2 regions of the Glutamicibacter sp. NPDC087583 genome follow, and region 2 is predicted to be linked to the other one. Evidence: riboswitches for the same ligand, from Rfam matches in the RefSeq annotation. Region 2 holds a riboswitch; the other holds the start of a gene.
What was found. A riboswitch is a leader RNA that binds a small molecule or an ion and turns the genes downstream of it on or off. The one in region 2 is predicted to bind glycine.
Positions count from the first base shown of each region.

Region 1: it holds a riboswitch for glycine, as region 2 does, so the genes downstream of both, gcvP (aminomethyl-transferring glycine dehydrogenase) here and cycA (D-serine/D-alanine/glycine transporter) in region 2, are expected to answer to the same signal.

Region 1 covers NZ_JBIUWY010000001.1:23,305-39,547, reverse strand. Annotated here, with positions in the region: gene gcvP (aminomethyl-transferring glycine dehydrogenase) at 1-2,400, opposite strand, end outside; glycine riboswitch at 2,565-2,662, opposite strand; gene ACIOU9_RS00185 (SGNH/GDSL hydrolase family protein) at 2,765-3,553, opposite strand; gene ACIOU9_RS00180 (serine hydrolase domain-containing protein) at 3,589-4,752, opposite strand; gene ACIOU9_RS00175 (APC family permease) at 5,027-6,475, shown strand; gene ACIOU9_RS00170 (RNase H family protein) at 6,539-7,468, opposite strand; gene ACIOU9_RS00165 (hypothetical protein) at 7,586-7,894, shown strand; gene ACIOU9_RS00160 (glutathione S-transferase C-terminal domain-containing protein) at 7,964-9,073, opposite strand; gene ACIOU9_RS00155 (NADPH-dependent FMN reductase) at 9,198-9,773, opposite strand; gene ACIOU9_RS00150 (MarR family winged helix-turn-helix transcriptional regulator) at 9,915-10,400, shown strand; gene ACIOU9_RS00145 (ABC transporter ATP-binding protein) at 10,397-12,241, opposite strand; gene ACIOU9_RS00140 (MarR family transcriptional regulator) at 12,433-12,825, shown strand; gene ACIOU9_RS00135 (SIP domain-containing protein) at 12,901-14,808, opposite strand; gene ACIOU9_RS00130 (iron chelate uptake ABC transporter family permease subunit) at 14,812-15,918, opposite strand; gene ACIOU9_RS00125 (iron ABC transporter permease) at 15,915-16,243, opposite strand, start outside.
Region 2 covers NZ_JBIUWY010000003.1:185,563-201,805, forward strand. Annotated here, with positions in the region: gene ACIOU9_RS10030 (S8 family serine peptidase) at 1-99, opposite strand, end outside; gene ACIOU9_RS10035 (helix-turn-helix transcriptional regulator) at 902-1,270, shown strand; gene ACIOU9_RS10040 (heavy metal translocating P-type ATPase) at 1,267-3,207, shown strand; gene ACIOU9_RS10045 (MFS transporter) at 3,371-4,690, opposite strand; gene ACIOU9_RS10050 (hypothetical protein) at 5,399-5,779, shown strand; gene ACIOU9_RS10055 (hypothetical protein) at 6,392-7,015, shown strand; gene ACIOU9_RS10060 (copper chaperone PCu(A)C) at 7,410-7,982, shown strand; gene ACIOU9_RS10065 (Dyp-type peroxidase) at 7,982-9,184, shown strand; gene ACIOU9_RS10070 (PepSY domain-containing protein) at 9,230-10,678, shown strand; gene ACIOU9_RS10075 (IS3 family transposase) at 10,801-11,643, opposite strand; gene ACIOU9_RS10080 (helix-turn-helix domain-containing protein) at 11,652-11,972, opposite strand; gene cycA (D-serine/D-alanine/glycine transporter) at 12,231-13,733, opposite strand; glycine riboswitch at 13,947-14,058, opposite strand; gene ACIOU9_RS10090 (cation-translocating P-type ATPase) at 14,381-16,243, opposite strand, start outside.

The sequences.
Region 1 (16,243 bases), on a different contig from region 2:
GTGGGCAACCAGGTCCTTGTTGCCGGTGAACAGTACCGGGAAGTGCTCGTTCAGGCGCTTGGCAATGTAGTTCGCGTTCAGGATCGCGTGCTTGGTGGCTTCGGTCAAGCCGTCCCCGCCCATCATCGCGATGTAGGCCCAGGAGATCGGCAGGACGCCGGCCGAGCCGAAAGCGGTCGCCACCACCGGCACGCCGTCACGCTCGGAGTAGGTGCCCGAAGCATCGCCTGGCAGGAATGGCAGCAGGTGCTCGCCAACGCCGATTGGGCCTACGCCTGGGCCGCCACCGCCGTGCGGGATGCAGAAGGTCTTGTGCAGGTTCAGGTGCGACACGTCGCCGCCGAACTTGCCTGGCTGGGCCAGGCCAACCATGGCGTTCATGTTCGCGCCATCGATGTACACCTGGCCGCCGGCGGCGTGGACCTTGTCGCAGACCTCGCGCACGTCCGCGTCGTAGACGCCGTGGGTGGATGGGTAGGTGATCATGATGGCTGCAAGGACGTCCTTGTTGGCCTCGATCTTGGCATCCAGGTCATTCGCGTCGATGGTGCCATCGGCTGCGGTCTTCACGACCACCACGCGCATCCCGGCCAGCACTGCCGACGCGGCATTGGTGCCGTGGGCCGAGGCCGGAATCAGGCACAGATCGCGCTGGCCTTCGCCGCGCGAACGGTGGTAGTCCGAGATCGCCAGCAGGCCCGCGTACTCGCCCTGCGAGCCGGCGTTGGGCTGGATCGAAACGCCAGCGTAGCCGGTGATTGCGGTCAGGCGCCCTTCCAGGTCGGTGATCAGCTCGCGCCAGCCCTCGGTCTGCGCTGCAGGCGCGTAGGGGTGGATCGAGGCGAATTCCGGCCAGGTGATGGATTCCATCTCGGCGGCCGAGTTCAGCTTCATGGTGCACGAACCCAGCGGGATCATGGTGCGGTCCAGGGCCAGGTCGCGGTCCGAGAGCCGGCGCAGGTAGCGCATCATCTGGGTTTCGGAGGAGATGGTGTTGAAGATCGGGTGGGTCATGAAGTCGCTGGTGCGCACCTGCCCGGCCGGGATCTCGAAGCCTTCCGGAGCCGAGAGCTCTGCGCCGAAGACCTCGAGCAGGGTCTTGACGACGCCCGAGGTGGTGGCCTCGTCGGTGGAGATGCCCACCTGGGTCTCGCCCACCTTGCGCAGGTTGATGCCTGCTTCGATGGCCTTGGCAATGATGGCATCGGCGTTCTCGACGTTCACCACCACGGTGTCGAAGAAGGAATCCGAAGCCAGGGTGTAGCCGCCTGAAACCAGCGAGCTGGCGATGACCCGGGCGTGGTTGTTGGCGCGCGAGGCGATCTGCTTCAGGCCGGCTGGGCCGTGGTAGACCGCGTACATCGAAGCGCAGATGGCCAGCAGGGCCTGTGCGGTGCAGATGTTGGAGGTGGCCTTTTCGCGGCGGATGTGCTGCTCGCGGGTCTGCAGGGCCAAGCGGTAGGCAGGGACTCCGGCGTCATCGGCCGAAACGCCTACCAGGCGTCCTGGCATGGAACGGGTCAGGCCATCGGCCACGGCCATGTAGGCAGCGTGCGGTCCGCCGAAGAACAGCGGCACGCCGAATCGCTGGGTGTTGCCCACGGCGATATCGGCACCCTGCTCGCCCGGAGGGGTGATCATGGTCAGGGCCAGCAGGTCGGCGATCACGGTAACCATGGCGCCGGTTTCCTTGGCGGCGGCGATGATCGAAGCGTGGTCCGCGATCGAGCCGTCGTTGCCAGGCTGCTGCAGGACAATGCCGGAGATCTCGCCCTCTGGCAAGCCTGCGGCAAGGTCGGCAATCTCGACTTCGAAGCCCAGTGCGTCAGCGCGGCCCTGCACGACCTTGAGGGTCTGCGGGAAGATGTTGGAGTCCAGCACGGTCTTGCCCTTGGACTTCTTCTTGTTGGCGCGGCGCATCATCAGCACGGCTTCGGCGGCGGCGGAGGATTCGTCCAGCAGCGACGCGTTGGCGATGGGCAGGCCGGTCAGGTCCATGACCATGGTCTGGAAGTTCAGCAGGGCTTCGAGGCGGCCCTGGGAGATTTCCGGCTGGTACGGGGTGTAAGCGGTGTACCAGGCTGGGTTTTCCACGATGTTGCGGCGGATCACGGCTGGGGTGATGGTGTCGTAGAAGCCCTGGCCGATCATCTGGGTCTTCATGACGTTCTTCGAGGCAAGCGCACGCAGGTGGGCTAGGGCTTCGGTTTCGCTCAGAGCATCAGGGATATCCAGTGCGGAGTCCTGGCGGATGTCTGCCGGAACGGCGGTGTCGATCAGTTCTTCCAGGCTGTCGTAGCCCAGGGTCTGAAGCATGGTGGTGACGTCGGAAGGACGTGGGCCGATATGGCGTGAAACGAATTCAGTATTCGCTCGTGCCGAAGTCTGCGTGATGGTCATGGTGCTGGTATCTCCATGGGATCTGTCTTGGCGCATGCCAAAGGAAGGTCTTTTTACCTCCCCATCCCTGTTGCATAACCTGAGAGTTTTACGCATCCAGCAAACCAAGCCGGGCACTTGCACCTTCGGTGAACCGGAACGGGCCGGTTTCTTTCCAGAGTTGCCTCATGATGGCGGTACGGGTGCCTGAGAGTTTCCTGGGGAGGAATTGCTCCTACGGCGCCCGTCCATGGTGTGAACGGGACTCTCCCGCCATCCGTCTATGGCGCGCGCTGCCGGCCGGAGACCTGCAGCACACCACCATGTTACCTGCCCCGCCCCCAAGGTCAAACAGGAGCGGGGTCCGGAAAAGTCATAAATGCGTTCAGTTGGCGTCGGCAGTTAAACGGATGTAATCAGGATATTTCGCTGACAAGGAATCACCCGACGAGGTGCCGGTGATCCGGCGCTTGACCCACGGAGCCAAATGCTCTCTGGCCCAGCCCAATTCCTGCTTCAGCTTTTCGCCGCGCGAGTTCACGGCCAGTTCCGGCAGGGACGGCTGCTGGATCCTGGAGGACCAGTTTCCCTCGGTGATCCGATGGGTGCCGAGCACGTCAAGGACCTTCGAGGCCATCAGCGTGTGGCCCAGCTCGTTCATGTGCAGCCGATCCACCGCCCAGTAGCGCAGATCGGAGAATTCGCGCCACCGCCAGTAATCGGCGATCACCGCGCCGTACTCGTCCGCGATTTCGCGAACCTTCTCGTTGTAAATGGCCGTGCGCGGACGGGTCTTGGAGAACAACGGTGACTCCACGGTGTCGAAACCGGTGAACAGCACGACCGCGCTTCCGGCTTCGGCAAAGCGGCGCACCATGCCTTCATAGCCGCGCATCAGCGCATCCAGGTCCGCCTTCGGGCGCAGGATGTCATTGCCACCGGCATAGATGGTGACCAGATCCGGGGCCAGTGCGAGCGCCTGGTCCAGCTGCTGGTTGATCACCTGCCCGATCTTCTTGCCGCGCACCGCCAGGTTGGCGTATTCCCATTCGCCTTCGGCGCAGAGCACTTCCGAAACCCGGTCCGCCCAGCCGCGGACCTGGTTGGGCCGGGTCGGATCCACATCGCCAACGCCTTCGGTGAACGAGTCACCTAGTGCCACAAACTTCTTCACTTCGCTCCTGCTTCGTTCCATTCCCGATGGGTTTACTACGCGTTGCTGCCGGCAGCCTGGGCCGACATGTTCTTCTGCATGATCAGCTGGCGGGCCAGCTGGCTGAGCTTGACCCCGGTGGAGATCTCCTTGACGCCTTCATTGCGCGAGGGGATGAAACCGAAGCCCAGCTGGTGGGCTGGATCGGCGAAGGCCAGCGAGGAATTCGCACCGTCATGGCCGTAGGCGAAAATCGATCCATAGTTGTTGCGCGCGGTGGCCTTCATGAACCCCAGGGCGAAGGCCTGCAGCAGCCCGTTGGTCCGGTCATGGCCGTAGACCAGCTCGGTGGAAACCTGGGACCAGGTGTCGGCGGTGAGGAATCCGCGGGTGGCGCCCAGTGCCGGCACTGCACCGAATGAGGCGGCATAGATTGCGGCGAGGCCTTGGGCATTGGCGACCGCGCCCATGGATGCGGGGCCCAGTTCGCGCACCTGCGGCGCGTTGGCCAGTTCGTGCCAGTTGTAGACCGGGCCGCTTTCCAGCGCGAAACCGGAGGCCGAGTTCACCGAAAGCCCGGCCGGGGAGAACGGATCGAAGAATTCCGGTGCGGCGTCAGCGCCCGGCAATACATCGCGGTAGCGCGATTCCAGCGCGGGGTCCTGGCCGATGTATGCTTCGGCTCCCAGCGGCTTGCGGATGCGCTCCTCGAAGACTTCTTTCAGTTCCTTGCCGGTGACCCGGCGTACCAGTTCTTCCATGAGCACGCCCATGGTGATCGCGTGGTAGCCGACAATGTTCTGGCCCAGCGGCCAGACGCTTGGCATGGAAGCGAGCACCTTGGCGTATTCGGCGGAGTTCAGGAGGATCTCGCTGGGCACGCCCCCGGGCACTCCGAGCACTCCCGCTTGGTGGCTGAGCACCTCGCCGACGGTGAGCTGGGCTTTCCCGTTGTCGCCGAATTCCGGCCAGTAGGTGGCAATTGGCGCGTTCGGGTCGATCAGCCCATCTTGCACGAGCAGTGCCACGACCAGCGCGCCCAGGCCCTTGGTGCAGGAGAAGACGCAGGTCAGCGCGTCACCAGAGAGGTGCTCGCCGACACTGTGGCTGAGCACCAATTCGCCGCGGTGGTACACGGCCAGCTGCGCCGAATAGCCTTCTTCCTCAGCGGCTCGCGCCTCTAGTGCTTCCGCCAGGGGCGCGAACTCTTCAGTGATCACCGATTGCATCTAAATCCTTCAAAGTGCTTGTCTCTCATCAACTAACCCTAACCGCTTCGATCCCATGGCCCGGTAGTTCCACACGCTGACCCGACACCTAGCATATAGGTACGTCAGCTCACAGCATTGGCTTGTTTAAGCCACTAATCGACATTTCACTACCGCTGGACCCCAAGTTCTGTGAGCCAGCCTTGAAGCCGGTTTGCCCACTTCATGCGCTGACCCTAAAGTTGTAATGTTTGCCTACAAAATTGAAGGAGATGATCTCGATCGCATGACTGTGAACAGTGACACGGCCGTTACCGACGGCAAAGAAACAGAACTCCGCAGGGTGATTGGCCCGAAGCTGCTGCTATTCCTCATCATGGGCGATATCATCGGCGCCGGAATTTTCGCCATCACCGGCAAAGTTGCCGGCCAGGTGGGCGGAGCCGCCTGGCTGCCGTTCCTGATCGCTTTCACGATCGCGACCCTCACCGCCTTCAGCTACCTCGAACTGGTGACCAAATACCCGCACGCGGCCGGTGCTGCCTTGTACATCCACAAGGCATTCGGCATCCACTTCGTCACCTTCCTGGTGGCGTTCACCGTGGCTTGCTCGGGCATCACCAGTGCCGCCACCTCGGCCACCTTGGTGGGGCGCAACCTGCTCATTGGCATTGGCCAGTTTGTCGAGGGTGTTCCCAACACCCCGGAAGCGGGCATGTGGGCAGCTATTGCGATCATCGTGATCCTCGCAGTGATCAACTTCCGCGGCGTGGGCGAGAGCGTGAAGTTCAACCTCGTGCTGACCATAGTTTCGCTGGCCATCATGGCCGCGATCATCGGCATCGGCTTCGCGGTGATCGCCTCGGGCCAGGGTGACATTTCCCGCCTGGTGGTCTTCGAGACCCCCACCGACCGCAGCGTCTTCGCCGCCGTGACCATGGGTACTGCCATTGCGTTCTTCGCGATGGTGGGCTTCGAGGATTCGGTGAACCTGGTTGAGGAAACCAAGAATCCCAAGAAGACCTTCCCGAAGATCATGCTCATCGGCCTGGGCATCTGCGCCTTGATCTACATGCTGGTGGCCGTCACGGTCATCATGGTGATCCCGACCGGCGATCTGCTGAACCCGAAGAACCCGGATGCCGGCATCCTGCTGGATGTTGTGCGCATCGGCCTGCCGAACCTGCCAGTTGACGCGATCTTCCCGTTCTTGACCGTCTTCGCGGTGGTCAACACCGCGCTGATGAACATGCTGATGGCTAGCCGCCTGCTCTACGGCATGGCCCGCCAAGGCGTGCTGCCGCAGTTCCTGGGCAAGGTGCATTCGACCCGACGCTCGCCATGGGCTGCGATCCTGTTCAGCACCGTGCTGGCCATCGCCTTGGTGGTCTACGTGAACTTGAGCAACGGAAGCAGCATTGTCGGCTCGCTGGGCGGCACGACCGCGCTGCTGTTGTTGTGCGTGTTCGCCGTAGTCAACGTAGCCCTGCTGGTGCTGCGCCGCGACAAGCCGGAACCCGATGCGTTCCGCGCTCCAACGATCATCCCGATCCTCGGCGTGTTCTTCTGCCTGTTCCTTGCCGGCCCATGGGCTCGTTCGCGTGAAGACTGGGTCCAGTACGAGATTGCCGGCCTGCTGCTGGTCATCGGCGTGCTGCTGTGGGCCGTGACCTGGTTGGTCAACCGGATCAACTACAAGAAGGGCGTCATCGAAACCCGCCCGGGACAGTACTGATCCCAAACCGTTAAAGCAGTGATGCCCGCCATTTGGCGGGCATCACTGCTTTAAGCGTGTTTTCTATGCGGTCTGCTCGACCGTTTCCTGGCGGAACCGAAGCTTCAGGCCGCCTTCGGTGCTCTGCCACCAGGAAGATACGACAAGCACCGGGCCCTCTGCAGGCTTCATGCGGTACGCGAGCAGCACCATCTGGGCATCCACTTCCCGGGCCGCAAGGACCTGCACCGCACCGGTACTGGGCAGGCTCGCCCCGGATTCCAGCATGGCCCGGACCGTGGCCACATCCAGCAGGCCGCCATGGCGAGTCACTTCCTGGTAGCCCGGATGCAGGAAGTCGTTGAGTTCCGCGAAACTGGTGCGGATCTGCGGGTCGAGGAAACCTTGTTCCAGTTCGAAGACGGTGGCCGCGATGTCCACGCCGGGTTCCGGTGCGGCGGCGGGTTGCCCGCCGGGTGCCAGCACGGCATCTTCAGCCGCTGGAGCTTTGGAAGCCGCTGGAGCTTTGGAAGCCGCTGGGCCGCCGACTGCGGTGTAGCCCGGTCCGGCCTCTACTACAGAGCCCTGCTGGTGCGCGGTCGCAGCCGCACGCGCATGGCCGTCAGCAGCTTCATTCAGCTCATGTCCGGCATGGCCCTTGACCCACTCGAAGGTGTACTTGCGCCCGGCAATGGCCCGGTCAAGTTCCTTGAGGATGTCCTGGTTCAAGACCGGTTTGCCGTCGGCCTTTTTCCAGCCCTTCTTCTTCCAACCCGGCATCCACTTGCTGATGCAGTTGATCGCATACTGCGAATCGCACAGGATCCTGAGTTCTTCTTCTGGCAGGTGCTCGGTGGCCCGGAAGAGTTCGAGCACCGCTTGGAGCTCCCCCATGTTGTTGGTTCCGTGGTCCCAACCGCCAGCGGCCCAGTTGTCCTGGTCCACGTACCAGGCCCAACCTGCCGGTCCGGGGTTTCCTAGGGCTGATCCATCCGCAGCTGCAATGATCGTCATGCTTTAATCCTGCCACGTTGACGCCCGCACTCGGTTCCATGCATTGGGCCATGTCGCCAGCGAATACTTGCACAATGGATCACAGCATCCAGCCAGGTCCATGCCTAGGATTGGGATGTGAAGAAAATCCTGCCTGTACTGGCCACCCTGGTTCTGGTCCTGTCCGCATGCGCTGGCCCCTCGGTTGACGAGCTGCGCCAACTCGATCCCCAGGGCCATACCGCCTGCGTGCATTTTGGCGGGGGCTTGGTTGACCCCGAGGGCATCGGCGCAACGAATATGCAGAAAGCCGCTGATCATGGGGCGAAGGCCTCCACCGAACAGATCAGCGCTGCGGTGGCCGCCGATGAATCCGGGGATCCCCAAATTACTGACTTGTCCGCTTTCCAGGAAGCTTGCGAGGGGCAAGGCTTCGATTTCGAATAGGACAGATCGGCCCAGGACCCCTCGAAATAGCGGGCTCCTGAGCCGATCCGCGGCGGATCGCCAGCGCTCCTAGGCGGGGTACAACGGGTTGTGCCCGGCTTGGACCCGCTCGTCAGCCCGGACTTCGCCCGGTGCTGTACCGTTCAGGAACGGACCGCTCTCGGCCAGCTCATCTCGGCCCGGCGCTTCGAGCCAGTTCGCCAACTCCGGCCCCTTCGGGATGATCCTGGTCGGGTTGATGTCCTCATGCACCACGTAGTAGTGCGCCTTGATCTGCTCGAAGTCGATGGTGTCGCCGAAACCCGGGGTCTGGAACAAGTCCCGCGCATAGCCCCAGAGGTTCGGCATGTCGATGAGCTTGTTGCGGTTGGCCTTGAAGTGGCCATGATAGACCGGGTCGAATCGCACCAGCGTGGTGAACAGCCGGACATCGGCCTCGGTGATGTGATCACCCATCAGGAAGCGGCGGGTGCCCAGCCGATCTTCGAGGTAGTCCAAGGTGGCGAATAACCGGTCGTAGGCATCGTTGTAGGCCTGCTGGTCCCCGGCGAACCCGGCACGGTAGACGCCGTTGTTGACCTCGGTGAAAATCCGCTTGATCAGCGGAAGCATCTCATCGAGCTGGTCCTGCGCAATGAGGTCCGGGGCGCCTTCCCGGTGGAACTCCTTCCACTGCGTGGACATGTCCCAGGTGATCTGCGGGTAGTCATTGGTGACAACCGCACCGGTGGGGATATCGACGATTGCCGGCACAGTGATGCCGCGTGGATAGTCGGCAAAGCGCTTGAAGTAGTTCTCCTGGACCCGCTCGGTACCCAGGACAGGGTCCTTGCCCCCGGGGTCCAGGTCAAAGGTCCAGCTGCGTGCGTCGTGGGTTGGGCCGGGCAGTCCGACGGACAGCGCGTCTTCCAAGCCCAGCAGGCGGCGAACGATCAGGGTGCGGTTGGCCCAGGGGCACGCGCGGGCTGCGACCAGATGGTAGCGGCCAGCTTCCACCGGCCAAAGCCGGGCCCCGTCCGAAAGCCCCGCGTTGGGATGCCCGATCTTGCTGTGGCTGTTTCCCTCGCCATAGTGCTCGGCGCTGGCATCAGCGACGATGCGGTCCTGGATGTAGTTGGTGTCCCGGGTGAATTCTCCGCCGGTGACGTAGGCGCCCTTGGTCGAATATTCCTCGCTCATCGCATTCCTTCCAAAGAATTTTGAAGTCCCGTGCATAAACCATTCACCTCGAGACTATGGCAGTTGGGCAGGTATGGAAATGGCGCAATGCACTTTTCCATTCCCCCGCCGATTTCAACCCGGTCTAGGCGTTGACCGTGGCGCCTTCACGTACGGTGCGCATCGCCTTGCTCCAGGCGAGCACCTGTTCAAGCATGGGCTGCACGCTATTGGCCGACCGTTCGGTCGGAGCGAAAGCCGAGAAGTTCTCGAAGTCGGAGAATAGCGAGAACATGCCGGTCTTCTGCACGTGGGCGATCTGCAGTTCCGAGAGGATCCCGCGCAGGTGCTCCACGGCACGCGAGCCCATGGCGGAGCCGTATCCGACCATGCCGGCGGCCTTGTTGTTCAGTTCTGCATTCAGGTAGCTCAGTGCGTTGGCCAATGCAGGCTGGACGGAGTGGTTGTACTCGCCAACAATGAAAATGTATCCATCGAATTCGCTCATCTTGGCGGCGAAGGCCTTGGTGTGCCCGTTCTGGTAGTTCTGGTAGGCGGCCGGGAACGGCTCGTCGAGCATCGGCAGGTTGAACTCGACGATGTCCACCAGCTCGTAGTCGGCACCACCGAATTCCTGGGCCCTGGCCAGCACCCATTGGGCGACGCCCTGGTTGACACGTCCTGGACGGGTGGAACCGGTAACGATAGCGATCTTCGACAAGTTGCTCTCCTTGGAGTTCTCCGGCCAACAATTTAGTTGACACGTCATCTTCTCTTGCTAAATTCCACTATACAGGAGATGATTGATGCGTCAACAATATTTTGAATGTCCCCCATGGGGACAACATGGTTAGGAAAGAGAATGAAGAGCGAAGAGACCCGCTGGCTCACCGACAGCGAGCAGGACCTCTGGCGCACCATACGCGAGTTCCTCTGGCAGTTCCCCAGTGGCATGGATCGCCAGCTGCTGCGCGATTCGAACATGCTCTCCGGTGAATACTCGGTGCTGGCTGTGCTTTCGGAAACAACCGAACCAAGTCTACGCCCGGCCGACGTGGCGACCGCATTGCGCTGGGACCGCTCGCGACTCTCCCACCTGCTGCGCCGCATGGAAGCCAAGGGCCTGGTCAGCCGCTGCTCAGATGAGACCGACCGCCGCGGGCACCAGATTACGCTCACCGCCCAGGGGCGCAAGACCATTGAGGAAGCCGCGCCAACCCACGTGAGCTTCGTGCGTGAAACCATTTTCGATTCCCTGAGCCCCTCCGAACGCACGGCATTGGAATCGGCGCTGCCGAAGATCCTGGCCTCGCTGGAAAAGCAGGGACTGAAAGATGGCCAGTGCTAGCTGGCCCTTTCGGCCAGTTCGCTCTTGGCTACCAGCTGGGCGAATTGCCCGCCAAGCTGGACCAGCTCGTCAAAAGTTCCCGCTTCGGCAATCCGGCCAGCTTCTAGCACGACGATGCGGTCCGCTCGCATCACGGTGCTCAACCGGTGCGCGATCAGCAAGGTAGTTCGCCCCAGTGCGAGCTCGTCCAGCGCCCGCTGCACCAAAGCCTCGGTGACCGTATCCAGGGCACTGGTCGCCTCGTCGAGCACCAGGACCTTGGGCTTGCGCAGCATGGTGCGGGCAATAGCCAGTCGCTGCTGCTCGCCACCGGAGAAACGGTGGCCGCGCTGCCCCACCTGGGTTTCCAGGCCCTGCGGCAGGCTGCGGACCAGCTGCGCAATCTGCGCGGCTTCCAGCGCCTGCCAGAGCTCTTCCTCGGTGGCCTGGGGCGCTGCCCACAGGAGGTTCTCCCGAATCGAAGCATGCAGCAGGTAGCTTTCCTGGGCAACGACGGAGACCGCCTGGGCGATGCCTTCAGGATCGAATTCCTTCAGGTCAATGCCGTCGAGCAATACCTGGCCCTCGGTAGGGTCAAGCAGCCGGGGCAGCAAGGACCCCAGGGTGGACTTTCCCGAACCGGTGGAACCGACAACCGCGGTCATTGTTCCCGCCTCCAGGGTCAAATCCAGCTGTTCCAGGGTGGCGCGGTCAGCCTCGGGGTAGCGGAAGCTGACATTGCGCAATTGCACTTCGCCACGCAGCTTCCCGGGTTCGACCGCTCGCGGCCGCTGGGGTACCGGCAGCGCCTGGTCCGTATCCAGGTATTCGAAGACGCGGCTGAACAAGGCCAAGGCCGAGACCCACTGGACCGAAATCTGCATCATGCCCATGACCGGACGGAAGATTCCGGCCTGCAGCCCGGTAAAGGCCACCAAGGTGCCGATGCTCATTCCCTGCCCGGTGGCGGGCAGCCCCGCCACGATGTACAGCACCGCGGGGATGGCCGCGAAAATGATGCTCATCGTGGCCATGCGCCAACGCCCGGCCAAAGCGCTTTTCATTTCCAGGTCGATGAGCTTGTGGCTGGACTCTCCGAAGGCCGCCGCATCAGCGGCTCCGGTGCCCATGATCTTGGCCAGGCGGACCCCGGAGATGCTCAGGCGCTCGTCGATCAGCGAAGCCAGGTTCGACATCTCGCGCTGGCGCTTTCCTGTCACGGCGCGGCGCAGTTTCGCGGTTTGCTTGGCAAGCAGCACCGCTGGCGGCAGCACGACCAATGAGATCAGGCTCAGTTTCCACGAGATCGCCACCATCGCGCAGGCGGTGGCCACAACGGTGGTCAGGTTCGAGGCAATGCTCGTGGCCGAATTGGTAATCACCGATTGCATCTGCCCCACGTCGTTGACCAGGCGCGACTGCACGTCCCCGGAGCGCGAGTTGGTGAAGAATCCCAGGGATTGCTTCTGCAGGTGCGTGAACAGCCCGGTCCGCAGGCCATGCATGACGCGTTGGCCCATCAGGGTTGCCCGCCAGGTCTGGACGACTTCCAGAATCGCGGTAGCCAGGGAGATCAGCACCAGTCCCACGGCACCCAAGAGCAGCAATCGGATATTGCTGTTGGGAATCGCGTCATCAATGAGTTCGCGGATGATGAACGGCTGGGCCAGGCCGATGACCGACGCTGCCACGATCAGCACCATGACCGCAATCACCGATCCCAGATGGGGCCGGAAGAGCGCGGCGATGCGCGCCAGGGACACCGGATGCTCGGTGAGCCGCTGCTTGTCCCGGGCGGCGTTGCCGGACCGCCCTTGCCCGCCACCGCCCGGATGCGGCCCCGGCATTCCCATTGCACTCATGGACTCCCCCTCTACCTCTGAATTTCTCAAGTCCAGAATAACAGAGGGAACCTCACTATGTGGTTGCATCTTGAAATTGTACCCAGAAACACACTATCCTTGAACATATGCAGAACGAAGAGCCCAAGCCTGACTTGGCAGATCTTTTCCTCCACGCTTCACGCATGCTTCGCGGCAGATGGAGGGACAGCTTGACTCCCCTGGGCATCACTCCGCACCAATCGAGGGTGCTGACCTTGCTGTCCCGGGCCGATAGGATCGGGCTGCGCAACTCGCAGCTCGCAGAACAGCTGCACATCGCCGCGCGCTCGACCACCGAGGTAGTCGACCAGCTGGAAGCCAAGGAGCTTGTCGTGCGCACCCCCGATCCGGCCGATCGCCGCGCCACGTTGATTGCGCTCAGTGCCACGGGCCGCGCCCAGCTCGGCGAGCTCGCCGAATTGCGCCGTTCGAGCATGGACGGCTATTTCGACAAGCTCGGCGACGAGGACCGCGCCGAGCTCACCCGGCTGCTGGCAATCCTGGACCGCGAGAACCCGCGGCCGGTGCGCAGCGCTTGCAAGAACCCGGCGAAAGAGAACTAGCTGCCAGCTAGCGGATAGAACCCGAGGCCCCAGCATATGCGTGCCGGGGCCTCGGGCGCTGGTTGCCGCTGCCCGCTAGTTCTCGGTCTTCCCGCGGCGCCAGTAGCCCATGAAGGCTACCTGCTTGCGGTCCACGCCGGCATCGCGCACCAGATAACGGCGCATTTCCTTGACCGTGCCGGCTTCACCGGCAATCCAGGCGTAGAACGGTGCGGAATTTTCCTGGCCTGTCTCCCACAGGATGTCCGCATCAACATCGATATCTTCCGGCTCGGCGTTGGTATGCACCACGCCGGCTGCTGGAATCGCGACTACCTGGCGCAAGGCCGACTGCAGCAATTCACCATGCTCATGGCTGCCACGGGTCAGCCACTGCACCGAGACGCCGGAGCGGGTGGAGGCACCGAGGATATCCGTGGTCTCCGGGACCTCGATCAGCGCATGGCCGGTGACGTTGGAGGGCAAGGCTTCGAGGATGGCGCAAATCGCCGGGGCGGCGGTTTCGTCACCGGCCAGCACCACGCGGGTTGCCTCGCCGCGGCGGAACTCGATGCCGCCGTAGCTGGAGTCGTTCAGGGTCTTGTTCGGGCCCAGCAGCAACAGCTGGTCGCCCACCTTGGCCCGGTCGCCGAACTCCGTAGCCGGCCCGCCCTGGAGCTGGCCGTCAACCATGTGCCCGTGCATCACGAAGTCGATATCCAGCTCGGCCGTGGCCCCGATATTGTCCCGGTGCCCGGCTTCGCGGAAGGCCCGCACGGTATAGGTGCGCATGTGGCCGCGGGTATCGGGATCAATCGACAACCAGCGCTTGTACCAGCCCTGCTGCTCGGCAGGACTGGTCATCGCGCCAGGGCGCATCGAGGCGATCTCGTCGGTCAGCGCAGTACCGCCAGCCGGTGGCAGCAAGAGCTTGATGCGCATATCCAGCGGGTGGCTGTTGGTGCCGAAGTACTCCAGGTCCTCGCCGCTGACGGTCACCCGGCGGAAGGATGGCGCGAGCTGCTGGCTATTGACCACAGTGGTGTCAAAGGCCAACGTCGGCACATGCTCATGGGCCGGGCGTTCTGATTGCGGATCAAGGGCGGCGGCTGCTTGGGCAGCTTGCTTCACATTTGCCGCCTGCTTCACCGCAGTTTTCTTTGCCGAAGCTTCGGTACGGAAAATGCCCTGGGAAGCGAGCACCTGCTCGGTGCGCAGCACCCGGTGGCGGCCAATGGGAAGCACCAGCGGAGTGCCGCCCACCGGGTCGGGGATCACGCGGCTGGGCATGCCGAAAACATCCTTGACGGTCTTTTCGGTGACCACATCGTTGGGATGGCCGGCAGCGTAGATCTTGCCGTGGCGCAGCGCCACCAGGTAGTCGGCGTAGCGGGCGGCCAGGTTCAAATCGTGCAGCACGATCACGACCGTGATCCCGCGGCTGCGGTTCAGCTCGCTGACCACATCCAGGACTTCGAGCTGGTGCGCCACGTCCAGGAAGGTGGTCGGCTCGTCGAGCAGCAGCAGGTCGGTCTCCTGCGCCAGGGCCATGGCGATCCAGACGCGCTGGCGCTGACCGCCGGAGAGCTCGTCCACCGAGCGGTCGGCCAGCTCGGTGGTGCCGGTCAGCTCCATGGCGCGATTAACCGCTGCCTCGTCCTCGGCAGAGAAGCGCTTGAACAGGCCCTGGTGCGGGTAGCGGCCGCGGCTGATCAGCTCGCGGGCGGTGATGCCGTCCGGAGCGGTGGGCGATTGCGGCAGCAAGCCCAGGGTCTTGGCGACTTCCTTGGCCGGCTTGGAGTGGATGTCCGCGCCGTCCAGGAGCACCTGGCCCCCGGCTGGCTTGAGCAGCCGCGACAATGCGCGCAGCAGGGTGGACTTGCCGCAACCGTTGGCCCCGACGACGATGCTCACCTGCCCGGCAGGGATATCCAGCGACAGCTCGTCGACGATGGTGACCTTGTCATAGGCCAGGGTCAGATCGCTTGCCTGCAAAGTGGCCATGGGTTATGCCCCGCTTCCAGTTGAGTTTGCGCGCACCAGAATCCAAATCAGGAAGGGTGCACCGAATGCGCCGGTGATAACGCCCACCGGCAGCGAAAGATCCGCGAACAGGTTCGCGGCAAAGAAATTGGCGACAGTCACCAGCGTTGCCCCGGTCAAACCGGAAAGCAGGATGTTGATCGGGCCGCGGTTCAGCGCGGCAGTAATCGGGCCGGCCAGGAAGGCAACGAACGCCATCGGCCCGGTGACGGCAATCGGCAAGGCGCCCATGGCCACAGCAACAAAGACCAAGATCGCCCGGGCCCAGCCCACGTGCAGCCCCAGGGCCGCCGCGGTGTCCTCGCCCAGCTCCAGCATTTTCAGTTGGCGAAGCACCAGGGGCAGCAACAGGATGCCGATGGCGCCAAGGGACGCCAAAAGCAGCATTGCATTCTCCCAGTTGCTCGAGGCCAGCGAGCCGGTCAGCCAGTGCATCACATCGCTGGCCGTATTCACCTGCGCCTGGGTCAGCAGGTACTGGATCAGCGCCTGGAGCATCGCGCCGATGGCCAGGCCCGCCAGGATCAGCCGGGGACCGGTCCGCGTGCCCGAGGCCGAGAGCCAGTAGATCAATGCAGCGACCAGCAGCCCGCCGGCCAGGGCGAAGGCGTTGAGCTTCCAGTCGGTATAGCCAAGGGTGATCATCGCGAAAACCGCGGCCGCCGATGCGCCGTAGCCCACGCCGATCACGTCGGGACTGGCCAGCGGGTTGCCCAGCCAGCGCTGGAACAAGGCACCGGAAATGCCCAAGCCGGCACCGGCCAGGGCACCCACCGCAATGCGCGGCAGGCGGTCGGACATGATGATGAAACTGGTGCCCGGCACCTTTTCACCGCTGAGCACCTGGAAGACTTCGGCAGCTGGGAGGCGGTCCCGCCCCCAGAACAGGTAGGCCGCCACGGCGAGCGCCAGGGCCAAACACATCCACAAGGCGGTGCGGCGCACCCGGGATCTGCGGCGGGCTGCCAGCGCCGGTGCGGCTTTCGAGGCCGGGGCCGTCGCCGGTCCGGCCGTTTCCGTGGTGCTGCGGGGCTGGGTCATGTTGGCTGCTGCCATTTCGCTCGTGCTCACAGGCTCACCGACTTCATGCCGCTGCGCATCATGATGATGAAGATCGGTCCACCCAGCATGGCGCACATGACGCCTACCTGGATCTCGCTGGGCGGGGCGATGATTCGTCCCACCGTATCAGCCAGCAAGAGCAGGATCGGCCCGGCGATCAGGCTCGCTGGCATCAGCCAGCGGTAGTCGGAACCGACCAGCAAGCGCACGGCATGCGGGATCATCAGGCCGACGAAGGCGATGGGCCCGGCCACTGCGGTGGCTGTGCCAGCGAGAATGACCACCCCGATGGAGCCGATCAGCCGGGCGCGGTTCAAGTTGAAGCCCAAGGCGA
Region 2 (16,243 bases):
CAACGCGATAACCGTGAGATCGACGCTGGAATCTGATAACGAGGTGATGGCCTCGGTCAGTTCTCTACTACTAGCGGAAACTTCACCGGAAAGCTGCACGTGCCTAATCCGCACTCTGGAACTCCAATCAGGGCACGTTTCCGCGGTCAATTCGAGAAGGTGCGAAAGTGTGACTTCCGCGTGATGAACTGCGGTCCCAGAATTGACGACAGGTTCGTTGCTTATGCTCTGATGCTCAATATTGAAGCATTCATAGGCTGTCCCGTCAGGCAGGTGTGAGTCGATGACTGCGATTTCGATGAGATTGTCGGATCTGCTGGAGCTCGCACAGGAACAGATCAAGAGGGCCGAGGCGATAACCCATATCACTGTTAGGAGTAGGCTCTTCAATGTTAGTCCGATCACGAATATTGATGTTGTCACGCAAGGTTTACCACAACGATTGACTAAGAGTGAGAACTAGAAGTATTTAATCTGCTTTATTTTCACTTTATTACCTGATATAGATTTCGTGAATCTGTGTCACCAAGAATCATGGTTGTGCTGCATTACTCGAAATTCATCCTTATATCAGGTTCACCAGAATCGTCACTAGAACCCACGAGGCCCTGCCTTGATAAGGGAGGGAAACACCAACGGATAGGTCAGACCACCAGACCCACACCTGTTGGCGGCAAGCAAGCGAGGTACACGCCCATCCTTCTGAATGTATCAATACTCGTAGAATGGATGATGTATCGACGCATAGTTTAAGGCACTGAGTTTTACGACGAAACGCACCTCTAACCCTGCTGAGTTTTCAGCCGTCAGAAATTTTCACCATAATTGTCTTTTCAGTATTTCAAAAACGACCGATTTTGGGCGGTGCCACTAGTACATCAAGTGCTGTACAGTACATCGTATGATGAACATTGAATCACGGATCGATGCGATGAACCGGCTTGGCCGCGCCATGGCCGACCCCACCCGGTCACGCATCCTCCTGTCCTTGCTGCACGAACCCGGATACCCAGCGGAACTTGCCCAGGCCCTAGGACTGAGCCGCGCCAACGTTTCCAACCATTTGACCTGCCTGCGCGGCTGCGGAATTGTCGTGGCGAAAATGGAAGGCCGCAAAACCCGGTACGAAATCACCGATCCTCACCTCACCACCGCCCTGAGCGCCCTGGTTGACGTGACGTTGGCCGTCGATGATCAAGTACCTTGCCTGGACTCTTCCTGCCCTGACTGCGCCACCAGCGCCGATCGAGAACACGAGGAGCAAGCATGAGTTCCGCCTGCGGTTGCGATTCACCGGAACCCACCGAAGAATTCGAAGAGGAACTGCCCTGGTGGCGGGATTGGCACGTGCTCGTTCCCATAGCCTCAGGCGTTTTCTTCCTCGCTGGGCTCGTCCTTGAATGGAGCACCCACGGCGAAAGCGCCGCCATCGTGGCCTTGGTGCTGTTTTGGATCGGCCTGCTGCTGGGCGCTTTTACCTTTGTGCCCGGCGCCCTGCGAAACCTGTTCACGAAACGGAAACTCGGCATTGGGCTGCTGATGACCATCAGCGCCACCGGTGCGGTCATCCTCGGATATATCGAAGAAGCTGCAGCCCTGGCATTCCTGTATTCCATTGCCGAAGCCCTGGAAGACAAAGCCATGGACAGGGCACGCTCGGGCCTGCGCTCTTTGTTGAAGCTCGTCCCGGAAACGGCCACCGTCATCCGTGACGACGCACCGGTCGTGGTCAGTGCAGCAGAGATCAAGATTGGCGATGCCCTGCGCGTGAAGCCTGGTGAACGCTTGGCAACCGATGGCGTGGTCAGCCAAGGATCAAGCAGCTTGGACACCTCCGCTATCACGGGGGAATCAATTCCCGTGGAAGTAACCGTAGGCGACCAGGTTGCTGCTGGTTCCATCAATTCATCCGGCGCGCTAGTAGTCACTGCAACGGCAAACGGCACGGACAACTCCCTGACCACGTTGGTGAGCCTGGTCGAGCAAGCCCAGTCGGAACGTGGCGAACGGGCACGGCTCGCTGACCGCATTGCCCGCCCGCTGGTTCCCGGTGTCATCGTCCTGGCCGTACTGGTTGCTGTGCTTGGAGCGATCTTCGGCGATCCCGAAACCTGGATCACCCGCGCACTGATCGTGCTGGTCGCAGCCTCGCCTTGCGCGATGGCCATCGCCGTTCCTGTCACCGTTGTTTCCGCCATCGGAGCTGCCAGCAAGTTCGGTGTCATCATCAAAAGCGGAGCAGCCTTCGAACGGCTTGGTTCCCTGCGCCGCATCGCGGTAGATAAAACTGGAACACTCACACGCAATCAGCCAGTGGTCACGCAAGTCCAGACCGTTGATGATGCGACTCGCGAAGAGGTGCTCGCCGTTGCTGCCGCCCTGGAACAGCACAGCACCCACCCTCTAGCTACGGCCATCACCGCAGCAGTACCCGCGATACCGGAGGCAGCGGCGGTTAACGAAGAGCCAGGACACGGCATTACCGGCGTCCTGGATGGTGTTCAGGTCGGGGTCGGCAGTCCTCGATGGATTGCCCCAGGATCGCTTGCTTCCGCTGTTGAATCCATGGAGGCCTCCGGGCAAACCTGCGTCATGGTCACCCGTGCAGAGCAGGTCATTGGCGTGATCGGCGTGCGCGATGAACTACGCCCTGAAGCGGCCGAGGCAATTCGAGACCTGCATAACCAGGGAATCGACGTGGTGATGCTCACCGGCGATAACTCCCGTACTGCCCACGCGCTGGCTTCAATCGCCGGTATAGACACCGTTCATGCCGAACTGCGACCTGAAGACAAGGCCCGTGAAATCGCTTCGTCGGTGCAGCAGGTTCCTACAGGGATGATCGGTGACGGGATCAACGATGCCCCTGCCTTGGCTAGCGCTACCGTGGGGATTGCGATGGGCGCTACCGGTGCCGATGCCGCCATAGAATCAGCCGACGTAGCCTTCACCGGCCATGACTTGAGACTGATCCCGCAAGCCTTGTCCCATGCGCGACGGGGCCGAGCGATCATGAATCAGAACATCATCTTGTCAATGGCGATCATCGTTGTCCTGCTGCCCTTGGCTATTACCGGAGTGCTTGGATTAGCTGCGGTAGTGCTGGTACACGAGGTGGCAGAAGTCATCGTGATTGCCAACGGCCTTCGTGCTGCCCGCGTCCACCGCAAGCAGCTCACACAGCAATCTGGCAACGACCTGCATTAGCGCTGGTTTCGTTGCTGTTGAAGGCGGGGCACTATTTCCACCAGGAAATTAGCACCCTGCCTTCAACCATTTAGAACCAAAGTGAATCGTGCTAAGCGATGCGCCATTTTTACTGGTAATAAACCGCCAATTGAAACTAACAGTCACAGAGCGTGCGTCTGAATCATTGATTCATGTCTTTGCCCTTTGTCTCAGGAAGGGATCGGACGACAGCCGCACTAGTGAATAGAAGCGCCACGGCGTAGAGATTGAACATCCAGGGCTGCCCCACGGCTTCGCTGAACAGCGTTTGTAGATACGGGGCAGTGCCACCAAAGACTGCAACGCACAAGGCATAGGGCACGGCGACTCCAACAGTGCGGATGTGAGGGGGGAACATCTCTGCATACACTGCCGGGGTGATGGAAGTGATAGCGGCCACGAAGATAAGCATCACCGACATTGATACTCCAAGTTGCCATGCCGCGTCCCGAATAAACCACGTCATGGGGAAGTGCAGAGCCGCTGCTCCCAGGAGGCCGATCAACATCACCGGCTTTCGTCCAATCCGGTCGCTCAATCTTCCCCACAGGGGGAGGGCAGCGATGAAAACAATGTTCGCCAGTGTCGCAGCCAAGAGGGCCGGTCCAGAAGCGATATTGAGACTGGTAATGGCGTGTGCGGGAGCATTAACAGACCACACGTAGAAGATGATGGTTGCACCCACAGTCATGCCGACAACCTGGAAAGCTTGCTTGCGGTGTTCGACAATCGAGGTCCAGAGCGATGGTTTAGCGACGGCGTCAACATGCTTGTTGCGAATGCCTTCGAAAGCTTCGGTTTCGGACATGCGCGCTCGCATGAAGAGGCCGTAGAGGCCGAATACTGCGCCGATGAAGAATGGAATGCGCCAGCCGAAGGTGGCCATTTGATCTACGGTAAGAAGCCCCGTGAGAAGGGACCCCAAGAGCGTTCCGAAGATGACTCCGACCGTGGCAGCGATGTAGATAATGGATGACCATAGGCCGCGACGTTCACGCGGGGCAACTTCGGCCAGATAGGTCTGGGCAGAGGGAAGTTCCCCACCGTGTGCGAGGCCTTGGAGGAGCCGGGCGACCAGAAGCAGAATTGGGGCGAGAACGCCGACCGCCGCGTAGGTCGGTGTGAGACTGATTGCCAGGCTGCCTAAGGCAGCGAGTCCGACTGCGATTGTCATGGAAGGCTTGCGTCCGATCCTGTCGCTAACCCATCCGAAGATGAGGCCGCCAAATGGACGGGCGACGAATCCCACGGCAAAGATGGCGAGGGTCGCAAGAATGGCCGAGGTCGGATCGTTGGGGTTGAAGATCTGTGTGGCGAAGAACGGGGCGAAAATCGCGTAAACGGCCCAATCATAGTATTCAACGCATAGGCCAACGCCGGTGGTGAGGGCCGAACGGCGTGGGGATTGGGATGGCGGTTGCGGTCGTCCTGTGCGGATGTTGGAGGAGGCCTTCATAGTCATATCTAGCTCCAGGGTGGTTCGTAGGGAAGAGGGAATAATTGTCGGGGATCAGATCGGTCAGTAGTTGCTGGACGATGTTGATCGAGTCCACGGGAACCCGATCGTTGACGTCGTAAAAGGGATCGGAAGCCGAATTTCGCTGAAATTTTCAGCGGATTACACTTCACTCGTTGCTGCCGATTGCCCCTCTAGGTACGGGAGTGCAGGGCCTGCTGGGTCATACGCAGCATCTCATCTGTAAGGATCGATTGGGAGATCGCGAAGTTCAGTCTCGCGTGTACAGCGCCACTGTCTCAGTCCAGGAAGTCGGTAGTCAGGATGGCAGACACAATGTGCGTGAGTTTTCTGCGGTGAGTTTGCTCATGTGTGCGCCAAATTCTTGGCCAGCGCGTAAATACGCCTCTGGTTCCCTTGTGTGGATTGATTTGGGGCGAATGACCCCAACTGGCACCCAAAGTGATTTTAGTCACTGTTGAATAAATGGAACACTACACAAAAACGGAACAACATTCCACAATTTTTAAATAAATAGGCACATTTCGTCCTAATGCTTGCGTTTGAAGCGTAAAGGGTTCTTATAATGGAGCAGTGTTCCGACTGATGGCCAATATGTATTGGCTTCCGAGAATTTTCATATTTCTGATATGTATCCGAGGGCTGATGATTGCCAGTTGATGCATGCGGATCAAAATCAATAAGGGAGCCAGTATGTGCCTCGTAGAAACCCAGTTAGATATCGTCAACAGGGTCGAAGCCGATGTCCCGCGAAAGACTTTCGAAGCGGTGACAGGCGACCGAAATCTTGGAAAGTTCACGTTTAAAGCTCATGGCACTTGCGCTGATGGTGTAAGTCTCGCATCTGAGACCGGAACCACCGCGCAGGGCGGTGTTCGTGATGAATCACGAGTCAATAAATTTTCGTTGAAGGGCGACGAGTCAGCGGCTCTCGTGGGCGTGGATATTGCAGCTTCCCTGTCGAGTACGTCCTGCAGGGACTTGCCGCCTGCTGCGTTGCAACCGTTGCCATCAAGGCTGCAGATGCTGGAATCACCCTTCGTACATCATCTAAATCTGCGATTCAACCGCTAAATTATGCTACCAAGCTCATGTCTAAGCGGCGTTGGGATTGCTTCCGAGCAATCGTATGAGCGAGGTTTTTCGTGGAGTTCCGAACGGTTTGTCCGGCCCGGGGTGCATTTCTGCGAATAGTTCGAAGAGCCGCCTACGCGCGTTCTCCTCCACCGCAGCGCCTCTGCGACGTCGTGCACCTCAACTAGTACAAAAACGTCTAAATTCCATCCGTATCCAGGACGGAGTTGTTCCCAGAAATTGACTCGATAGCAGGGTGAATCCTCTGACTCGTGTGGTTCGGCCTGGACTGTTTCCATGGTGTTCATGGCCCCAATATACAAACGTGCATTGGGGCACTCCGGTGAAGCTTTGACGTCTGCGCGGCATTCAACCGTCGGAGCTGATAGATGGCGTCCAAGTTATTTTCCTCAGGGCAGGATGTCTGTGGTGCTAAACAATGCCGTGATTTAACCACCAAATAAAGGTCGCTGTCATGGATTCGGGTAATCCCGTAATGAGTGTGTCGAAGGCATACGTTATGAGTCCCCTTGCACCAGAGCTGCACCACCAGGGTTGGAATATTTTTACACGATGTAGAAATGTAGCACCCGGTCTGGAATACTTGGAACCGTGCGCAAATCTTCCCGCTCAACACGTGCTCTCAGAGGCACCGCCGCCGCGCTCTTCGCGACGTTCGTTTCTCTGACCTCACACGTGCTCGCGGGAGGAGCTGTACCGGAAGTCCTGAATGTCGCATTACCTTTATCGCTTTCGGTCCTCGTATGCATGTTGCTTAGCGGCAAAAGGTTCACGCTCAAGCGACTTGCTGGCATGGTGGGGTTCAGTCAGGTGATCTTCCATCTTCTGTTCTCGATGGGCGCCGAGGACTCCTCGATATCGACCGCTGAGCAGGCCCTGCATGCGCATCATGGAATGTCCATGACCGTCGATGTAGCCACTTCAACTAACGTTGCCGCCATGAGCCATGGCGATAACACTATGCTCTTGGCCCATCTTATGGCGGGCCTAGCTACAGTTCTCGTCCTGCACCGCAGTGAGCAACTATTCATTGTGGCCTCTGACATCGTTGATTTGTTCACCTGGAAACTGCTGTGGCGGATTATTAAATTCGTCTATCAGCCGGTTCTGCCACAGTCAGTTCCTACCGAGCTACGCGAAATCCCTGCATACACAGTGGCCGTATATGCCACCTCTATTGTTCGCAGAGGACCACCGGCACTAACAACGGTGTAAGGTCACCCTTGCATACGACACACGGTCTGAGACCCGTTCCGCTCCCCCTTTCTAGTGAACCGGCGGGTTGTTTTTCATGACCGTCAATGGATGATTTGCTGATTCTTCTCCTCTAGCGCAGCCTCGATAGGTACTTGGTCGCAACGATTCTCGCTCTAGCCACCAGCGATATGAGCTGGTATTTCTAGAGACTCCCGGATCAGCCGATGGTCGTATGCCGAAGGCTCTTACATCGCACTTTTACACGGCCTTTTGATCAAGGCCACTCTTGTACTTTGCTGTGCCCAGCGCCAGATGCCTTAACAACCTGTGGGCATCTCCCTGGTTTGCAACTGCGCAGCACCACTGCTTTGAAGCATCAACTGGCGCTTCCCTCATTTTCTTAGGAACAACCGTGAAAACCTCTTTTGCCCTGCGCACCATTGCCCTGTCCTCTGCCGTATTGATCGCCTTGGCAGGTTGTGCTGCCAATCCCGCTGAAAACAGCAGCTCCACCCCGGCCGGTGCCTCCATCACAATGACCGATCCGTGGGTGAAAGCTGCCAACGAAGGAATGTCCGCAGGATTCGGCACCATCAAAAACACAGGAGAACAAGATGTTACTGTCACCTCGGTGACCAGTCCCGCCTCCACTGATCTGGAACTACACGAAACATTGGCTAACGAATCCGGAGCCATGGTGATGCGTGAAAAGACTGGTGGTTTCACCATCCCCGCCCACAGCGAATTACACCTGGAGCCAGGAGGGAATCACATCATGCTCATGGATCTGACCGAACCACTGCAACCAGGCAGTGAGGTGCGTATGACCCTGAAATTCTCTGATGAGACCACCTTTGATATCACCGCGCCGGTGAAGGACTTCGCAGGAGCAAATGAAAACTATGAAGGCTCCGAGCACGAGGGCATGGAGCATAACGAGATGAAGATGGATGACTCGGCTTCGGAAAGCGCTCACGATCACTAATGCCCTATGCAAAGACATCCACTACGACACGCCCTAGCCGGCGAGGGGTACTGTTCGGCGGGGCCGCCGCGGGCCTGGGGGCGATTGCTGCTCTCGGGGTCGATTCGCTGACCAGCACTGCTGCGCCGGCTGGTGCTTCGGAGCCATTGCACGGCTACAGCATGATTCCCTTCTACGGTGCCCATCAGGCAGGGATCACCACCGAGCCTCAGACCCATGCAACCTACATCGCATTGAACTTGCGAGATGCTCTTGACCGTGAATCCTTAGGCCGTCTGTTGCGCTTGCTCAGCGACGATGCGGCAAGGCTGACTCAAGGTCAGCCGGCCCTAGCGGACACTGAGCCTGAACTGGGCGTGGTTCCCGCACGCTTGACCGTGACCTTTGGATTCGGGCCGAAGCTCGTGGAACTTGCTGGGTCTTCGGGCGCAGAGATCCAGCCACTACCGAAGTTCACCATCGATCAGCTTGAGGAGCATTGGAACGGCGGAGACCTGGTGCTGCATATCGCTTCCGATGATCCTCTGACCGTTGCTCATGCTCAGCGGATGCTGCTCAAGGATGCTCGCCGGTTTGCCTCGGTGAAATGGGTGCAAACCGGGTTCCGCCGCTCCCGGGGATCCGAAGCCAGTGGCACCACAATGCGCAATCTGTTCGGGCAAGTCGATGGAACCGTCAACCCTCAACCCGGGACTGAGGATTTCAATGCTCTGGTGTGGAACGCGGATGGGAGTACCACCATGGTGATTCGACGTATCCGCATGGACGTTGATACATGGGATGAGCTGGACCGTTCCGGCCGGGAGTTCAGTATCGGGCGTACCTTGGCTAACGGGGCGCCAACCACTGGAACCGCAGAACATGATGAGCCAGATTTCGCGGCGACGAATGAGTTGGGACTGACCGTTATCGCCGCTCATTCGCATATTCGACGAGCCCGCTCGGAGAACACCGATGAAAGGATTTTCCGGCGCGGATACAACTACGACGACTTACCGGGCGGGAACGAAATCTCCAATTCCGGGCTGATCTTCGTGTCCTACCAAAAGAGCGTGGCTAAGCAATTTACCCCGATGCAACAACGCTTAGCGGACCTTGACGCGCTGAACCAATGGACCACGCCCATTGGATCTGCTGTCTTCCTGGTCCCGCCGGGATGCGCTGAGGGAGGCTTCATCGGTGAAACACTTTTCTCGTCCTAGCTACCGCCACCTGCATTCTTCATGCTCTTCCCCCAAGGATCATTCATGACGCTTTTGGAAACTACAACCCCGGAATCACGACCACCGTCCGTCCCGCCGAGGACTGCCCGCAAAGGCTGGTTCGGGCAGCTGCTACTGAGACTGCACTTCTACGCAGGAATCTTCATCGGCCCGTTCATCCTCGTGTCTGCCGTCAGCGGCGCTTTGTACGCGATCACACCCCAAATCGAACAAGCGATCTACTCCAAGGAGCTTCACGCGCCCGTTGCTGATTCCTACTTGCCACTGGCTGATCAAGTGGAAACAGCCAATGCCTATATGGGCGGTGGTGACGCGCTAGTGGCCGTCCGCCCGGCCCCGAACCCCGGGGATACCACCAGAATGATGTACGCCGACGAGAATCTTGGTGCCAGCGAAACCAGAGCCATTTTTGTTGACCCTGCTACCGCGGAAATCCGCGGTGATCTCACCGCCTACGGGACCAGCGGTGCCCTTCCGCTGAGAACCTGGATTGACCATTTGCACCGCAACCTGCAGCTTGGTGAACCGGGACGACTTTATAGCGAACTGGGAGCCTCCTGGTTGGGTGTTATTGCCCTTGCTGGATTGGGTTTGTGGATCTTGAGGATCAAGAGAACGAGACGCAAAAAGGATCTCATCCGCCCCAATATCAAAGCCACTGGCTATCGTCGGCTGGCAAGCTTGCACGGATCCCTTGGCATCTGGATCCTGCTCGGGGCGTTCTTCCTTTCCGCTACCGGTATCACGTGGTCGACCTACGGCGGTGCGAACGTCAGTGAGCTGCGTAGCGCACTAAGCTGGGGTACCCCCGCGGTGGCCACCGATTTATCAGCCGCCGAAGATAGTGCCAGTGATGAGCACGCCCATCACCACGGGGCCGCCGTTGCTCCAATCGGTGAGTCGGTGAATCCGGCAGCTTTCGACACCATGCTCTCCATTGCCCAAGAAGTGAACGTTAATACCGGGCTGGTTGAGATCAAGCCTCCTGCTGCGGAAGGGAAAGCATGGGTGGTGCAAGAAATTCAACGGTCCTACCCAACTGAGGTTGATGCAACCTCTATTAATGGTCAAAGTCTAGAAGTGGTTGACCGTGTTGATTTCAAGGACTTCAGCCTCGCTGCGAAGCTCTCGCGGTGGGGCATCGATATCCATATGGGATCCATGTTCGGGGTGCTGAATCAGATCCTGCTGTTCCTTCTCGCATCCGGGATCACCACCATGGTGGTTCTCGGTTACGTAATGTGGTGGAAACGCCGTCCAATCAATAATCCTGCACGACGCATGGGCAAAACTCCTTCCCGTGGCGGATTGACCCGTGCCCCATGGTGGGGAACTCTGCTGGTGCTATGTGCGGCTGTCGCTGTAGGGGTTTTCTTGCCGCTCATGGGAATCAGCCTCGCAGCGTTTCTCCTAATTGATGTGATTGTTGGCCGGATGCAACGGGCTAAAACTAAACGCCTAGCCCCCGAATAAGAATCAATCAGCACCTTGTCTGAACTGTGCCCTCGGCCTGTTGCCCGGAGTGCCTAATAGCCCCAGAATCTATTGATGTGAACTGGGTCCCAAAAGTTGGACGAGCTAAATAATAGTCCTGCTTAGGCTGCAAGGGTATGGCATCGATATTCCATCGGCGTCATACCCTTCAGTCGTTCCTGACGCCGACTGACGTTGTACCAATCAATGTACGTCTCAATCTCCACCTTGAGATCCTCGAAATCTGCGAAGTGCTCTCCATGGAACATCTCCGACTTGAGATGACCGAAGAAATTCTCCATGACCGAGTTATCGAAGCAGTTCCCTTTACGAGACATGGACTGCACCGCACCATGCTCCTGCAGCAAAGCCTTCCACGACCAATGCTGATACTGGAATCCTTGATCCGTATGGACCAGCAGCTTCTTCCCGAAATCTTTCGAACCTAAGGCTTGAGCCAAGCTCTGATTAGTGAACGCCGTAGTTGGTGACGAAGCGATCGTGTAGCTCAAGATGCTGTGGTCAAACAGATCCATGATGGGAGGCAAATACAGTTTCTCCTGGTCAACCCTGAACTCGGTCACGTCACTGACGTAAACAGTGTCCGGTGTATCAACATCAAAGTGCCGCGCTAACAGGTTTTCAGCGATCTTGCTCTGCTCGCCCTGGTACGAGTTGTAGCGTCGCTTAGGGCGCGCTTTGGACTGAAAATTTAGGATTCTCATGAGCTTACGGACCAGCTTTATGCCGATGGCCCATCCTTGAGCGCGCAGGTCCATGTGGACTCTTCGGTACCCGTAGCGTCGTTTGCTGTTCTCAAACGACGTGGTGATGGCTGCTTTGAGGTCCGCATACGGAGCTGTCTGATCCATCAACTTCAGATGGTAGTAATAGGTTGACCTGGCTAAGCCAGCTACGGCCAGCAGGTCTGCGAGGTCGTGTTCTGACTTGAGGGTGACAATCACCTGGGTTTTCAGCGATGCCCCTGATCCCTCAAGTCTCGGAGTTTTTCCAGGTAAGCGACCTTGGCTAGCAGTCGTTTATTTTCTTGGCGGAGCTTGTCTTCTTCGCTCAAAGGCGATTTAGGTACGGAGCCTTTTGGGTGTCCTTTAGGTTTGGGCATCAGTGCGTCGTCGCCGCCTTTTCGCCATAACCGCACCCAATCGGCAACCAACACGTCGGAACTGACGTTGAACTTTGCGGCAAGTTCCATGGCAGTTTCACCTGCAAGGAACCGGTCAACGATTTCCTTCTTGGTCTCGAAGGAATACTGCTTTTTTGCTGGTTTCTGCATGAGGCATAGCCTGCCATGTAACCGCCACTGATTGTAGAGGCGCTTGCTCGCGGATGTACCGACTTTAATCACTGATGCCACAGACCTATATCCATAGCCTTGCTCGAAGAGTTCCACGAGTTGCTCGCGTTGGTACTCGGATAGTGTGCTTCGTGCGTGCATGAAAATGCTCCCCTAAAGTTGTTGACCTTTACAGTCCAACTTTCGGGGAGCAGTTCAATGCCGGGGCCTGATCGAGAGACCTGTCAGGTGCCCGGGCTACTGGTGGATATCCTCGGAGACCTGCTCCGCGGTTTCCGCTTCAAGCTTGGCGAAGAACTTCGCTTCACGGTAGGCGGCGGCCTCATAGCGTTCGTGCGCCACCTTGGCCAGGTGCGCGGCGCGCAGTGCCTGGTGCTGGGGGGTGCGGCGGATGTACAGGTAGCCTGCGCCCAGGATCAGGAACCATGCCGGGGTGATCAGCAGGGCGCTGAAGGTATCAACCTGGGTGGTCAATGCCCAGAGGATGAAGCCGAAGAAGCCGAGTACCACGTAGGGCATGACGACCCCGCCGGGCACCTTGAACTTCGAGGCGTCATGCAGGTGCGGGCGGCGTGCGCGGAAGACCAGGTAGCTGAGCAGGATGATGGTCCACACGAACATGAAGCACAGGGCCGAGACTGTGGTGACCAGGGTGAAGGCGCCCATCACCGAGTCGCCACTGTAGAGCAATGCGACGCCTGCCAGCAGGAACATGCAGGAGAACATCAGTGCGTTCTTCGGCACCTTGCGGCTTGAAAGCTTGGCGAAGCCCTGGGGCGCATCGCCTTCCATGGACAGGCCGCGCAGCATGCGCGAGGTCGAATAGATCCCAGAGTTGGCGCTGGAGGTCGCGGAGGTGAGCACCACGAAGTTGATGATGCCCGCGGCACCGGCCAGGCCGGCCAGGGCGAACATGCCCACGAACGGGGACTGCTCGGCGGAGAACAGGTTCCACGGTTCCACGGTCATCAAGATGATCAAGGCTCCGACGTAGAAGAACAGGATGCGGATGGGGATCGAATTGATCGCCTTGGGCAGCGTCTTTTCCGGGTCCTTGGTTTCCGCTGCGGTCGTGCCGACCAGCTCGATGCCCACGAACGCGAACACCGCAATCTGGAAGCCGGCGACGAAGCCCATGAAGCCGGTGGGGAACATGCCGCCTTCGGTCCACAGGTTGGAGAAGGAAGCGGTGGCCGAGTCGTGCTCGAAGCCGGTGATGACCATGACCAGGCCGACTACGATCAGCGCGCCGATGGCCACGATCTTGATCAGCGCGAACCAGAATTCGGTTTCGCCGAAGGCCTTCACGGTGGCCAGGTTCAGCACCAGCAGCAGTGCGATGCAGCCCAGCGCCGGGATCCACAGCGGAAGGTCGCCCCACCAGAAGGCGACGTAGTGGGCGATGGCCACCACGTCGGCAATGCCGGTGACTACCCAGCAGAACCAGTAGGTCCAGCCGGTGAAGAACGCCGCCCACGGGCCCAGCAGGTCCCCGGCGAAGTCGGCGAAGGTCTTGTATTCGAGGTTGCTCAGCAGCAGCTCGCCCATGGCGCGCATGACGAAGAAGAGCATGAAGCCGATGATCATGTAAACGAAGATGACCGACGGGCCGGCGACCGAAATGGTCTTGCCCGAGCCCATGAACAGGCCGGTGCCGATAGCGCCGCCAATGGCGATCAGCTGGATGTGACGATTGGAGAGCCCGCGCTCGAGAGTGGGATCAGAACTGGTGGTACTCATGCTGGTTGCCTTCCAGGAGTGTGGCGTGACGCCCTGAAGGTGTCCTGCCTCCAAGCCTTCATGGCTTGGAGCGCAGGGACTGGCTTCGTTGAACACATCCGGTACGGAGGATTCCAGCTGGCATGCCCGGCAAGCTGCGCAAGGAGCAGGAGCCGGTTAAGCCACGGGGAGTACCTCGAAACCGGTGCGCTCGGTGCGGCACTGTTCTAGGTCCCTCCCCAATCTGTATGTATACCTGAGAGTTTTCACTTCGGCCCGACTACTGGGCGAAGATTGCTCCTTCGGTGAGCGCGGCGGAACCGTGCTGCTTTCCAGATTTGCCTCTTCGTGGCGGTACGGGTGCCTGAGAGTTTCCCGGGGAGGAAATTGCTCCTACGGCGCCCGCCCATGGTGTGGACGGATCTCTCCCGCACGCATCAACGGCATATGTGGTGATTGCCATCACAGTATGCGCAGAAAAACGAACGTGGTGCAAGTCGCAATTTCACACTCCAGGCCCCGGATAACCGCTTGGACACGCCAATCGGGGAAAGTGGCGGGCGAAATGGGGGATTTTCTGCTTCGTAATGATTCGGGAAGCAAGGGGCATGGATACGGCTAAGCGGGGCATCGGATCAACCGATGCCCCGCTGTGGAAGCCCGGAGGCCTACTTCCCGAACCGTCGCAGTCGCAACGAGTTCAGTACCACCAGCACCGAGCTGGCTGCCATGGCCGCTCCGGCGATCATCGGGTTCAGCAAACCCAGGGCCGCAATCGGAATGCCGGCAGTGTTGTAGGCGAAGGCCCAGAACAGGTTCATCTTGATGGTGGACAGGGTCCTGGCCGACAGATCGATGGCCTGCGTGACCTGATGCAGGTCGTTGCCCATCAGGGTAATGTCCGCGGCTTCGATGGCCACATCGGTGCCCGAGCCCATCGCGATGCCGAGGTCGGCCTGTGCCAGTGCCGGTGCGTCATTCACGCCATCACCCACCATGGCCACGACCTTGCCCTGCTCCTGCAGCGATGTGATCGCCTTGGCCTTGTCGGCGGGGAAGACCCCGGCGAATACGTCTTCGGCCTTGATGCCTACCTGGGCGGCGACCTCGGTAGCCACCGATTGGTTGTCGCCGGTCAGCAGCACCACGCGCAGGCCGCGCTCCTGGAGTTCGGCAATAGCTTTCGCGGAGCTGTCCTTGATCTTGTCCGCCACCGAGATCACAGCTTGGAACTGCTGGTCCACCGCGACCAGGATGGCGGTCGCGCCGGCCTGTTCGGCTTCCGCGAGCATGGCCTTGGCGGAGTCATCCAAGGAGGTGCCCTGGGCTTCGAGCCAGCTGAAGCGGCCTACGGCAACGCGATGCCCGTTGACCGTGCCGACCACGCCGCCGCCTGGATCCGAATCGAAGTCGCTGGCCTCGGGCAATGGACCCAAGCCGGCTGCGGCCTTGGCGATGGCCTGGGCGATCGGATGCTCGGAATGGTGTTCCACGGCACCGGCCAAGGCCAGGACCTCATTGGGATCGACCCCGTCGATGGCCTTGGTGCCTTGATGGGTCATGATCCCGGTGGTCACGGTGCCGGTCTTGTCCAGCACGATGGTGTCCAGCTTGCGGGTATCTTCCAGGACCTGCGGGCCGCGGATCAGGATGCCCAGCTGCGCGCCGCGTCCGCTACCGACCAGCAAGCCGATCGGGGTCGCCAGTCCCAATGCGCAGGGGCAGGCGATGACCAGCACGGCGACCGCAGCGGTGAACGCCTGGTAGGGATCGCCGCTGGCAAAGAACCAGATCATGAACGTGAGCAGCGCAATGGCCAGTACGATCGGCACGAAGACGGAGGAAATCCGGTCAGCCAGGCGGGCAATGGGCGCCTTGCCCGACTGGGCTTCGGAGACCAGCTTGCCCATCTGGGCCAAGGTGGTGTCCGCGCCAACGCGGGTAGCTTCAATCACCAGCCGGCCCGAGGCATTCAGGGTCGCGCCGGTGACTTCATCGCCGGGCGCAACTCTCTGCGGTACCGATTCACCGGTCAGCAGCGAGGTGTCTACCGCGCTGGCGCCGTCAATGACCACGCCGTCGGTGGCGATCTTCTCGCCGGGGCGCACCACGAAATGGTCCCCGACCTGCACCTGCCCGGCAGGGATCTTCACTTCCGTGCCGTCGCGAAGCACCACTGCATCCTTGGCGCCCAGGTTCAGCAGGGACTTCAGCGCATCGGATGCCGAGGACTTGGCGCGGTGCTCCAGGAAGCGGCCTAGCAGCAGCAAGGTGGCCACGACGCCGGCCGTTTCAAAGTAGAGCGCATGCTCGGACATGGACATGCCGACATGGGCAGTCAGCTGCGGATCGAGGATCAGCTGCACTGCAGAGAAGAAGTAGGCCGCGAGCACACCGAGGGAAACCAGGGTGTCCATGGTCGAGGCCAGGTGCCGTGCGTTGACGGCCGCTGCCTTGTGGAAAGGCCAGGCGCCGTAGAAGACCACGGGAGTGGCCAGCGCGAAGGCGACCCAACCCCAGTGCGGGAACTG